DNA from 2 places in the Streptomyces sp. NPDC005706 genome. Region 1 is predicted to be linked to the other one. Evidence: riboswitches for the same ligand, from Rfam matches in the RefSeq annotation. Region 1 holds a riboswitch; the other holds the start of a gene.
What was found. Region 1 has a riboswitch for cobalamin ahead of ABZ478_RS15755 (CbtB-domain containing protein). Riboswitches for the same ligand answer to the same signal wherever they lie in the genome.
Positions count from the first base shown of each region.

Region 2: linked by a shared signal. The riboswitch ahead of ABZ478_RS06085 (ribonucleoside-diphosphate reductase subunit alpha) and the one ahead of ABZ478_RS15755 (CbtB-domain containing protein) in region 1 are both predicted to bind cobalamin.

Region 1 is NZ_JBEXYS010000007.1:164,751-169,194, forward strand. Features, by position in the region: gene ABZ478_RS15740 (phosphodiester glycosidase family protein) at 1-660, opposite strand, end outside; gene ABZ478_RS15745 (DUF779 domain-containing protein) at 737-1,096, opposite strand; gene ABZ478_RS15750 (histidine phosphatase family protein) at 1,183-1,785, opposite strand; cobalamin riboswitch at 1,891-2,035, shown strand; gene ABZ478_RS15755 (CbtB-domain containing protein) at 2,071-2,292, shown strand; gene ABZ478_RS15760 (CbtA family protein) at 2,318-3,082, shown strand; gene ABZ478_RS15765 (spore photoproduct lyase family protein) at 3,189-4,379, opposite strand.
Region 2 is NZ_JBEXYS010000002.1:549,495-553,938, reverse strand. Features, by position in the region: gene mctP (monocarboxylate uptake permease MctP) at 1-1,514, shown strand, start outside; cobalamin riboswitch at 1,650-1,788, shown strand; gene ABZ478_RS06085 (ribonucleoside-diphosphate reductase subunit alpha) at 1,912-4,296, shown strand; gene ABZ478_RS06080 (ribonucleotide-diphosphate reductase subunit beta) at 4,368-4,444, shown strand, end outside.

The DNA.
Region 1 (4,444 bases):
GGCGCGCACCCGGGAGGCGCCGCCCCACCGGGAGGTGAAGGCGCCCACGGAGTTCTGCGGCAGCGCGTACTGGTTGAGGCCGCCCAGCGGGAGCTTCCCCCGCCGTGTGGTCACGGAGCCGGTGAGGGAGAGGCGGTCCATCCGCGCCCGCCGGTCGGTGCCCACGCCCAGCACCTCCCGCGTGCTGGTCCCGGGCGGCAGCGCCGGCCCGAACCGCTGGCCCTCGGGCACCGCCGCCTTGAGCACCTGACCGCCCGCGACCGCCGGCCCGACGGTCGCCCCGGTGGCCTCGACGCCCGGGTGCTGGGTCTCGGTGATGTCGAAGAAGTCGCCGTTGACACCCGCGACCGCGCCGGCCGTGTCGGCCAGCCGGGACACGGTCGCCCGGGCCGCCACCGCCCCGGGATACAGCAGGTCGGTCCGGACGTGCGGATCGGCCAGGTCGACGGTGAGCAGATGGGCGTGGGTCCGCCCGGCCGCCGCCGTGATGTCGAACTCCCGGTACGTGACCCCGGGAGCGATCCGCCTGCCGGGTCCGCCGGCCGGCACGGCACCGGCCGGCGCCGCCCCGGCCAGGGCCGCGCCGGCCAGTACGCCGAACGCCGTGAGAACCGTGAGAACCGATCTGCCCGCCGCCGCCCGCCGCCCGTCCCGATTCATCGCGCCCCCTGATGCCTCGTCAACTGCCGTCAGTGCTCGGGGGAAGTGCACCAGACGACGGTGACGTGCGGGGCGGCTAGGCGTCGACTACGCGAGAACGGGTGAGAAAACGCACCCCCTCGGGTGCCTCCAGTGAGAAACCGCTGCCTCGTCCGGGTACGACGTCCACGATCAGCCGGGTGTGGCTCCAGGCCTCGTACTGGCTCCGCGACATCCAGAAGGTCACGGGCTCCTCGACGCCGTCCACCGCCAGCTCGGCCAGCAGCACGTCCGAACCGCCGGTGCGGAACTCGCCGTCGGGGTAGCACATGGGCGCGCTGCCGTCGCAGCAGCCGCCGGACTGATGGAACATCAGCGGTCCGTGTTCCGCTCGCAGCCGGCGTACCAACTCCGCTGCCTGTGGGGTGAGTTCGACGCGGGGCAGTTCCTCTTGCATGGTCACCGTCCTGGAGAGCCGGGGGCGTCGGACCCGGCCCAGTCTCACGGCCGGCCGCAACGGCGTCCAGGGGGCGGTGGCGTTCCTCAGCGGTCGGGGGCGCCCTCCGGCGTGCCGCTCGTCCCGCCCAGGACGGTGGCCGGCGTGAGGTTCCAGCGTCCGGCCCGGCCGGTGAACCCGGCGGCGGTCAGGGGCGGTACGTCGATCCGCCAGAAGGCGGCCTCCGGAGCGCCGAGCACCCGCACGGTCACGGCGCGCACGACCTCCGGCTCGACCACCGCCACCGTGCGGCCGGCGGACCGGGCGGCCTCCTCCAGCCAGCCCCCGACCCGGGCGCACAGCAGGCGCACCGACTCGCCGCCGTGCGGGCTCGCCGCCGGGTCGGCCAGCCACCGGGCCAGCGCCTCCGGCTCCGCGGCGCCGACCTCCTCCAGTGTCCGCCCCCGCCAGCGGCCCATGCCGAGCCCGGCCAGGGCGGGTTCGGCACGTGCGTCGAGACCCAGCGCGGCCGCCGTCTCCCGGCAGCGGGCCGTGGGGGAGACGAGGGCCACGGCGGCGGGCCGCAGTCCGTCCGCGGCCGACCGGGCGCGCGCGGCGCCCGCCGCGTCGAGTGAGCATCCGTCGTCGAAGCGGGCCTCCCGCAGGGCCGGGTTCATCGCCGGTGAGATCAACATCACTCGGGTCGTCATGAGGTCGCCTGCATGGTCAACGGCCCTTTCGGCACAGGGGTTCCACAGCGTACGGCGGCCGCGGGGCGCACCGCCCCGCACCCGTGCGCCCTTGGCCGCACCCGCGCTTCGCGGTACCTTCTCGGCGATATCGACGACGGAATGCGGAAGCCGGTGGGAATCCGGCACGGTCGCGCCACTGTAAGCCCCGTTCACACCATTCCTGGTGCGGACCGGGCAAGTCAGACCCGCCCGTCGTCCCGTGCACCACCGAGCAGGGACGCGAGTTCCCCAGGAGGTCCTGCCATGGCGCAGTCCGCCGTTCAGCCCAGCACCAACCCCACCGCCCTCCCCGCCAAGCTGCCGATCGGCGCCATCGCCCCCTGGGCGGTCTTCTTCGGCGTCCTGATGCTGGTCCTGCTGTACTTCGTCGGCGCCGAACAGGGCGCGACCTCCGTGATGTCCGGCGAGAACGTGCACGAGTGGGTGCACGACGCCCGGCATCTGCTCGGCTTCCCCTGCCACTGACCGGGGCGAGGAAGCGCACGAGCTCATGAACTCGGCAACTGTCCGGAACCTGTTGGTGCGTGGCATGCTCGCGGGACTCGCCGCGGGCCTGCTCGCCCTCGTCGTCGCCTACTTCCTCGGTGAGCCGCGTGTCGACTCGGCCATCGCCTACGAAGAGGCGCACTCCCACGAACACGGCGTGGAGGCGGTCTCCCGCACGATGCAGTCGACCGCCGGCCTGTCCACCGGCGTCCTCCTCTACGGCATCGCGTTCGGCGGCATCGCCGCCCTCGCCTACTGCTTCGCGCTGGGGCGCATCGGCCGCTTCGGGCCGCGCGCGAGCGCGCTGCTCCTGGCGGCCGCCGGCCTCGTCGCCGTCTACGTCGTGCCGTTCCTGAAGTATCCGGCCAACCCGCCGTCCGTCGGTGACCCCGACACGATCGGTAAGCGCACGACGCTGTACTTCCTGATGATGGTCCTGAGCGTGCTGCTGGCGGTCGCCACGGTGATCCTCGGCAAGCGGCTGGCCCCCCGCCTGGGCAACTGGAACGCGACCGTGGCCGCGGGCGCGTTCTTCCTGCTGGCCGCCGGGCTCGCCTACGCGTTCCTGCCGGCCGTCGACGAGGTCCCCAAGGACTTCTCCCCGAGCCTGCTGTGGCGGTTCCGCCTGGCGGCACTGGCCGTCCAGGCGACCCTGTGGACCGCGTTCGGGCTGGTCTTCGGCGTCCTCGCGGAACGTGTGCTCACCGCCGAGCGCACGGCCGGTGAGCGGCAGGACGCCGGTCCGCGCGCCCCGGCCGCGCACCACTGAGGCACCCGGCACTCCGGCGTGAGGCACCGGCCCGCTCGCGGGCCGGTGCCTCACGCGTCGTGGCGGACTCCGCGGCCGGCGTCAGAGGCGGTCCGCGGGGCCCGGTTCAGAAGGCGTACCGGATGCGCAGCCAGGGAGCGTGCGCCGCGACGAGCCCGCGCAGGTCGTCCAGGGCCCTCGCTTTGACCAGGTGGTCGTAGCGCACGTTCAGCGCCCCGTTCTCGGAGCGTTTGCCCTGCTGGATGCCGGGCTGCCAGAGCACGTCCTCGGCGCGCGGATGCCAGCCGAGGTTGACCTCGTGCAGTTCCCGGTTGTGGGTCAGCGTGATCACCTCGGCGGCCGCCTGCCGCTTGACCCGGGCCGGGAGCACGTCGTCGAGCTGCCGGAGCAGTTCGGCCCAGGCCTCCTGCCACCCGGGGCGCAGCACCACGGGGGAGAGGTTGAAGTGCACCTCGTACCCCGCGTCCAGGAAGTCGGCCGCGGCGGCGACGCGCTCGGCCACCGGTGACGTCCGGATGTCCAGCAGCCGGGAGTCCTCGCCCGGCATGACCGAGAACCGGACGCGGGTGCGGCCCCGCGGATCCAGTGCCAGCAGATCCGGGTTCACGAACTTGGTGGCGAAGGACGCCTTGGCGGTGGGCCACTGCCGGAAGGCGTGCACGAGATCGGCGGTGTTGTCGCAGATCAGCGCGTCCACCGAGCAGTCGCCGTTCTCGCCGATGTCGTAGACCCAGGCCCGTTCGTCGCACTGGTTGGGTTCCCGCTTGGGCCCCTGCCGCGCGATGTGGCGGCCCAGGTGGCCGATGATCCGCTCGATGTTGGTGAAGACGGTGACGGGGTTGGCGTACCCCTTGCGGCGCGGCACGTAGCAGTACACGCAGGCCATCGCGCAGCCGTTGGACGGGCCGGGGGCGATCCAGTCGGCGGACCGGCCGTTGGGCCGCGTGGTGAGCGTCTTGCGTTCGCCCAGCACCAGCGTCTCGCCCTTCACCCGCACCCAGCGCCCGACGTTCCCCTCGTCGCCGTGCAGCTCGGGAATGCGCCAGTGGGAGTCCACCTCGACGACACGCGCGGCGGGGTGGCGGGCGAGGATCTGGCGGCCGCGGGGCGAGGCGGCGGCAGCGGGCTCGGCGTAGATCGTCCGCACGGGAAGCAGCCGCCGGGCGGCGTCGGAGTCACGGAACAGCGGGCCTGCGGCCTGCGTCCGTCGCGGCTCGTCCCCCAAGGACGCGACGCCGGGCAGGGCGTCGAGCCCGAACAGCGCGCCGTCGTCCGGCGCGGCGGAGGAGTCCCTCATGTGTGGTTGGCCGGGTTTCCTGACTGACGTCGCATACGGCCCACTGTACGCAGGCGTGACACGCC
Region 2 (4,444 bases), on a different contig from region 1:
TGGACGAATGGGGCCTGGGCGGACGGTCGTTCGGCACCTGGATCACGTGGTTCCTGCTCGGCGGCGACCTGTACACGGCGTACACCTTCGTCGCCGTACCGGCGGCGATCTACGCGGCGGGCGCGGCCGGCTTCTTCGCGGTCCCGTACACGATCCTCGTCTACCCGCTGATCTTCACGTTCCTGCCCCGCCTGTGGTCGGTCTCGCACCGCCACGGCTACGTCACCACCTCGGACTTCGTACGCGGGCGGTTCGGCTCCAAGGGCCTGTCGCTGGCCGTGGCGGTCACCGGCATCCTCGCGACGATGCCGTACATCGCGCTCCAGCTCGTCGGCATCCAGGCGGTGCTGGACGTGATGGGCGTCGGCGGCGGCGAGAGCACCAACTGGTTCGTGAAGGACCTGCCGCTGCTGATCGCCTTCGGCGTACTGGCCGCGTACACCTACTCGTCCGGTCTGCGTGCCCCCGCCCTGATCGCGTTCGTGAAGGACACGCTGATCTACATCGTCATCGCGGTGGCGATCATCTACATCCCGATCAAACTGGGCGGGTTCGACGACGTCTTCGCCAAGGCGGGCGACGCCTTCAGCCAGGTCAACCCGGCGACCGGCAAGCCGCGCGGCGCGCTCGCACCGCCGGAGGCGGGCCAGTGGACGTACGCCACCCTGGCGCTCGGTTCCGCGCTCGCCCTGTTCATGTACCCGCACTCGATCACCGCGACCCTGTCGTCCAAGAGCCGTGAGGTGATCCGCCGCAACACCACCCTCCTGCCGCTGTACTCGCTGATGCTGGGTCTGCTGGCCCTGCTGGGCTTCATGGCGATCGCGGCCGGGGTGAAGGTCACCAACGGCCAGCTGGCGATCCCGCAGCTGTTCGAGGACATGTTCCCGGACTGGTTCGCGGGTGTGGCCTTCGCGGCGATCGGCATCGGCGCCCTGGTGCCCGCGGCCATCATGTCCATCGCGGCGGCGAACCTGTTCACCCGCAACATCTACAAGGACTTCATCAAGCCGGACGCCACGCCGAAGGAGGAGACCCGGGTCTCCAAGATCGTGTCGCTGCTGGTGAAGGTGGGCGCGCTGGTCTTCGTCCTGACGATGGACAAGACGGTCGCCATCAACTTCCAGCTGCTGGGCGGCATCTGGATCCTGCAGACCTTCCCGGCCCTGGTCGGCGGCCTGTTCACCCGCTGGTTCCACCGCTGGGCGCTGCTCGCCGGCTGGGCGGTCGGCATGGTGTACGGCACGCTCGCCGCGTACGGGGTGGCCTCGCCGACCCAGAAGCACTTCGGCGGCTCCGCGAAGGAGATCCCGGGCATCGGGGAGATCGGCTACATCGGTCTCACCGCGTTCGTGCTCAACGTCGTGGTCACCGTGGTGCTCACGTTCGTCCTGAAGGCCGTGAAGGCCCCGGAGGGCCTCGACGAGACCCGGCCGGAGGACTACACGGCGGACGCGGGCGACCCGGGGGTCGAGGTGGAACTCCCGCCCGCCACCGCGGGCAGCGCCCACTAGCGCGAGCCGGCCACGAACCACCCCACAGCGGGCCGCCGAGGGCACCACCCACGGCGGCCCGCTGTCATGCGAGTTGACCCTGCGGAGCCACCACAACACGCAACAGGCACAACATGTGGGGGTGACACGACAGCCCGGCACTAGATGTATGCTCATGCTCGCTGTCGCCGCAGGGGAATCCGGTGCGAATCCGGAACTGTCCCGCAACGGTGTACTTGCGTGTTTCCGCACGCCTGTTTCAGTCCGAGGACCTGTCGGCAGCGCGCGCCCGGCCGTCCGGTCCGGGTGCTCATCGACGTCCGGGCCTCGTGGAATGGGCCGGGGACGCGACGCCGTGCGCGCTCGCGCTGACCCCTGCCCTCCGCAAGGCCCCGTGCCGAGCGAGGGAGAGCCCCACGTGACCATCGCGCCAGCCGACCCGGCTTCAGCCATCCCGGCGAGCGGAGCCCCGGTGGAGACCGACGGTCCCGGTACCGCGCTGCTGCGGACCCTGACCGAGCTGACCGCCGACCTCCCCGACGCCGATCCCGGCCGAGTCGCCGCGGCCGCGCTGCGCGGCCGGTCCGCCCGGGCCGACGAGGCGGAGTTGCGCGAGCTGGCCACGGAGGCGGCCGCCGGACTGATCTCCGAGGATCCCGCCTACTCCCGGCTGGCCGCCCGGCTGCTGACCGTCTCCGTCCGCGCCGAGGCCGCCTCGCAGGGCGTCACGTCCTTCACCGGGTCCGTCGCCGTGGGCCACCGGGAGGGTCTCATCGCCGACCGCACGGCGGAGTTCGTACGGCTGCACGCCGAACGGCTCGACGCGCTGGTCGACCCGGCGGCCGACGACCGCTTCGGCTACTTCGGCCTGCGCACGCTGCACAGCCGGTACCTGCTGCGCCACCCCATCACCCGCCAGGTGATCGAGACGCCCCAGCACTTCATGCTGCGCGTCGCCGCCGGGCTGGCCGAGGACGACACCGCCCGCTCCGTGGACGAAGTCGCCGCGCTCTACGGGCTGATGAGCCGCCTCGACTACCTGCCCTCCTCCCCCACTCTCTTCAACTCCGGCACCCGGCATCCGCAGATGTCGTCCTGCTACCTCCTCGACTCCCCGCTGGACGAGCTGGACTCCATCTACGACCGCTACCACCAGGTCGCCCGCCTCTCCAAGCACGCCGGCGGCATCGGCCTGTCGTACTCCCGTGTCCGCAGCCGCGGTTCGCTGATCCGGGGCACCAACGGGCACTCCAACGGCATCGTGCCGTTCCTGAAGACGCTGGACGCCTCGGTGGCCGCGGTGAACCAGGGCGGCCGGCGCAAGGGCGCCGCCGCCGTGTACCTGGAGACCTGGCACTCCGACATCGAGGAGTTCCTCGAGCTGCGCGACAACACCGGTGAGGACGCCCGCCGTACGCACAACCTGAACCTCGCGCACTGGATCCCGGACGAGTTCATGCGCCGGGTCGACGCCGACGAGCGGTGGTCGCTGTTCTCCCCGGCTGACGTGCCGGAGCTGGTGGACCTGTGGGGCGAGGAGTTCGACGCCGCGTACCGCAGGGCGGAGGCCGCCGGGCTCGCGAAGAAGACGATGCCCGCCCGGGACCTGTACGGCCGCATGATGCGCACCCTCGCGCAGACCGGCAACGGCTGGATGACCTTCAAGGACGCCGCCAACCGCACCGCCAACCAGACGGCGACCGCCGGCCACGTCGTGCACTCCTCGAACCTGTGCACCGAGATCCTGGAGGTCACGGACGACGGCGAGACCGCGGTCTGCAACCTGGGGTCGGTCAACCTAGGCGCCTTCGTGGACACGGCGGCCGGCGGCCTCGACTGGGAGCGGCTCGACGAGACGGTCCGCACGGCCGTCACCTTCCTCGACCGCGTGGTCGACATCAACTTCTACCCGACCGAGCAGGCGGGCCGGTCGAACGCCAACTGGCGTCCGGTGGGCCTGGGCGCGATGGGCCTGCAGGACGTCTTCTTCAAGCTGCGGCTGCCCTTCGACTCCCCCGAGGCCAAGGCCCTGTCCTCCCGGATCGCCGAGCGGATCATGCTCGCCGCGTACGAGGCCTCCGCGGACCTCGCCGAGCGCAACGGCCCGCTGCCGGCCTGGCGGAAGACCCGTACCGCGCAGGGCGTCCTGCACCCCGATCACTACGGCGTCGAGTTCACCTGGCCGGAGCGCTGGGCGGCCCTGCGGGCACGGATCGCCGAGGTCGGCATGCGCAACTCGCTGCTCCTGGCCATCGCGCCCACGGCCACGATCGCGTCCATCGCGGGCGTGTACGAGTGCATCGAGCCGCAGGTGTCCAACCTGTTCAAGCGCGAGACGCTGTCCGGCGAGTTCCTTCAGGTCAACTCGTACCTGGTCAGGGAGCTGAAGGAGCTGGGCGTGTGGGACGCCCGCACCCGCGAGGCGCTGCGCGACGCCAACGGATCCGTGCAGGACTTCGCCTGGATCCCGGCGGACGTACGGGCCCTGTACCGCACGGCGTGGGAGATCCCGCAGCGCGGTCTGATCGACATGGCGGCGGCGCGGACCCCGTTCCTCGACCAGGCGCAGTCGCTGAACCTGTTCCTGGAGACGCCGACCATCGGCAAGCTGTCCTCGATGTACGCGTACGCCTGGAAGTCGGGCCTGAAGACGACGTACTACCTGCGCTCGCGCCCGGCGACCCGGATCGCCCGCGCCGCCCGGGCGCAGACCCAGACCCCCATCCCCGTGCAGCAGGCCGCCGACCCCGACGCCGTCGCCTGCTCCCTTGAGAACCCCGAGTCCTGCGAGGCCTGCCAGTGACGACCAACGAAGCCAAGCCTGTGCCGTCCAAGAACCTGCTCGACCCCGGCTTCGAGCTGACTCTCCGCCCGATGCGCTACCCGGACTTCTACGAGCGCTACCGGGACGCCATCAAGAACACCTGGACCGTCGAGGAGATCGACCTCCA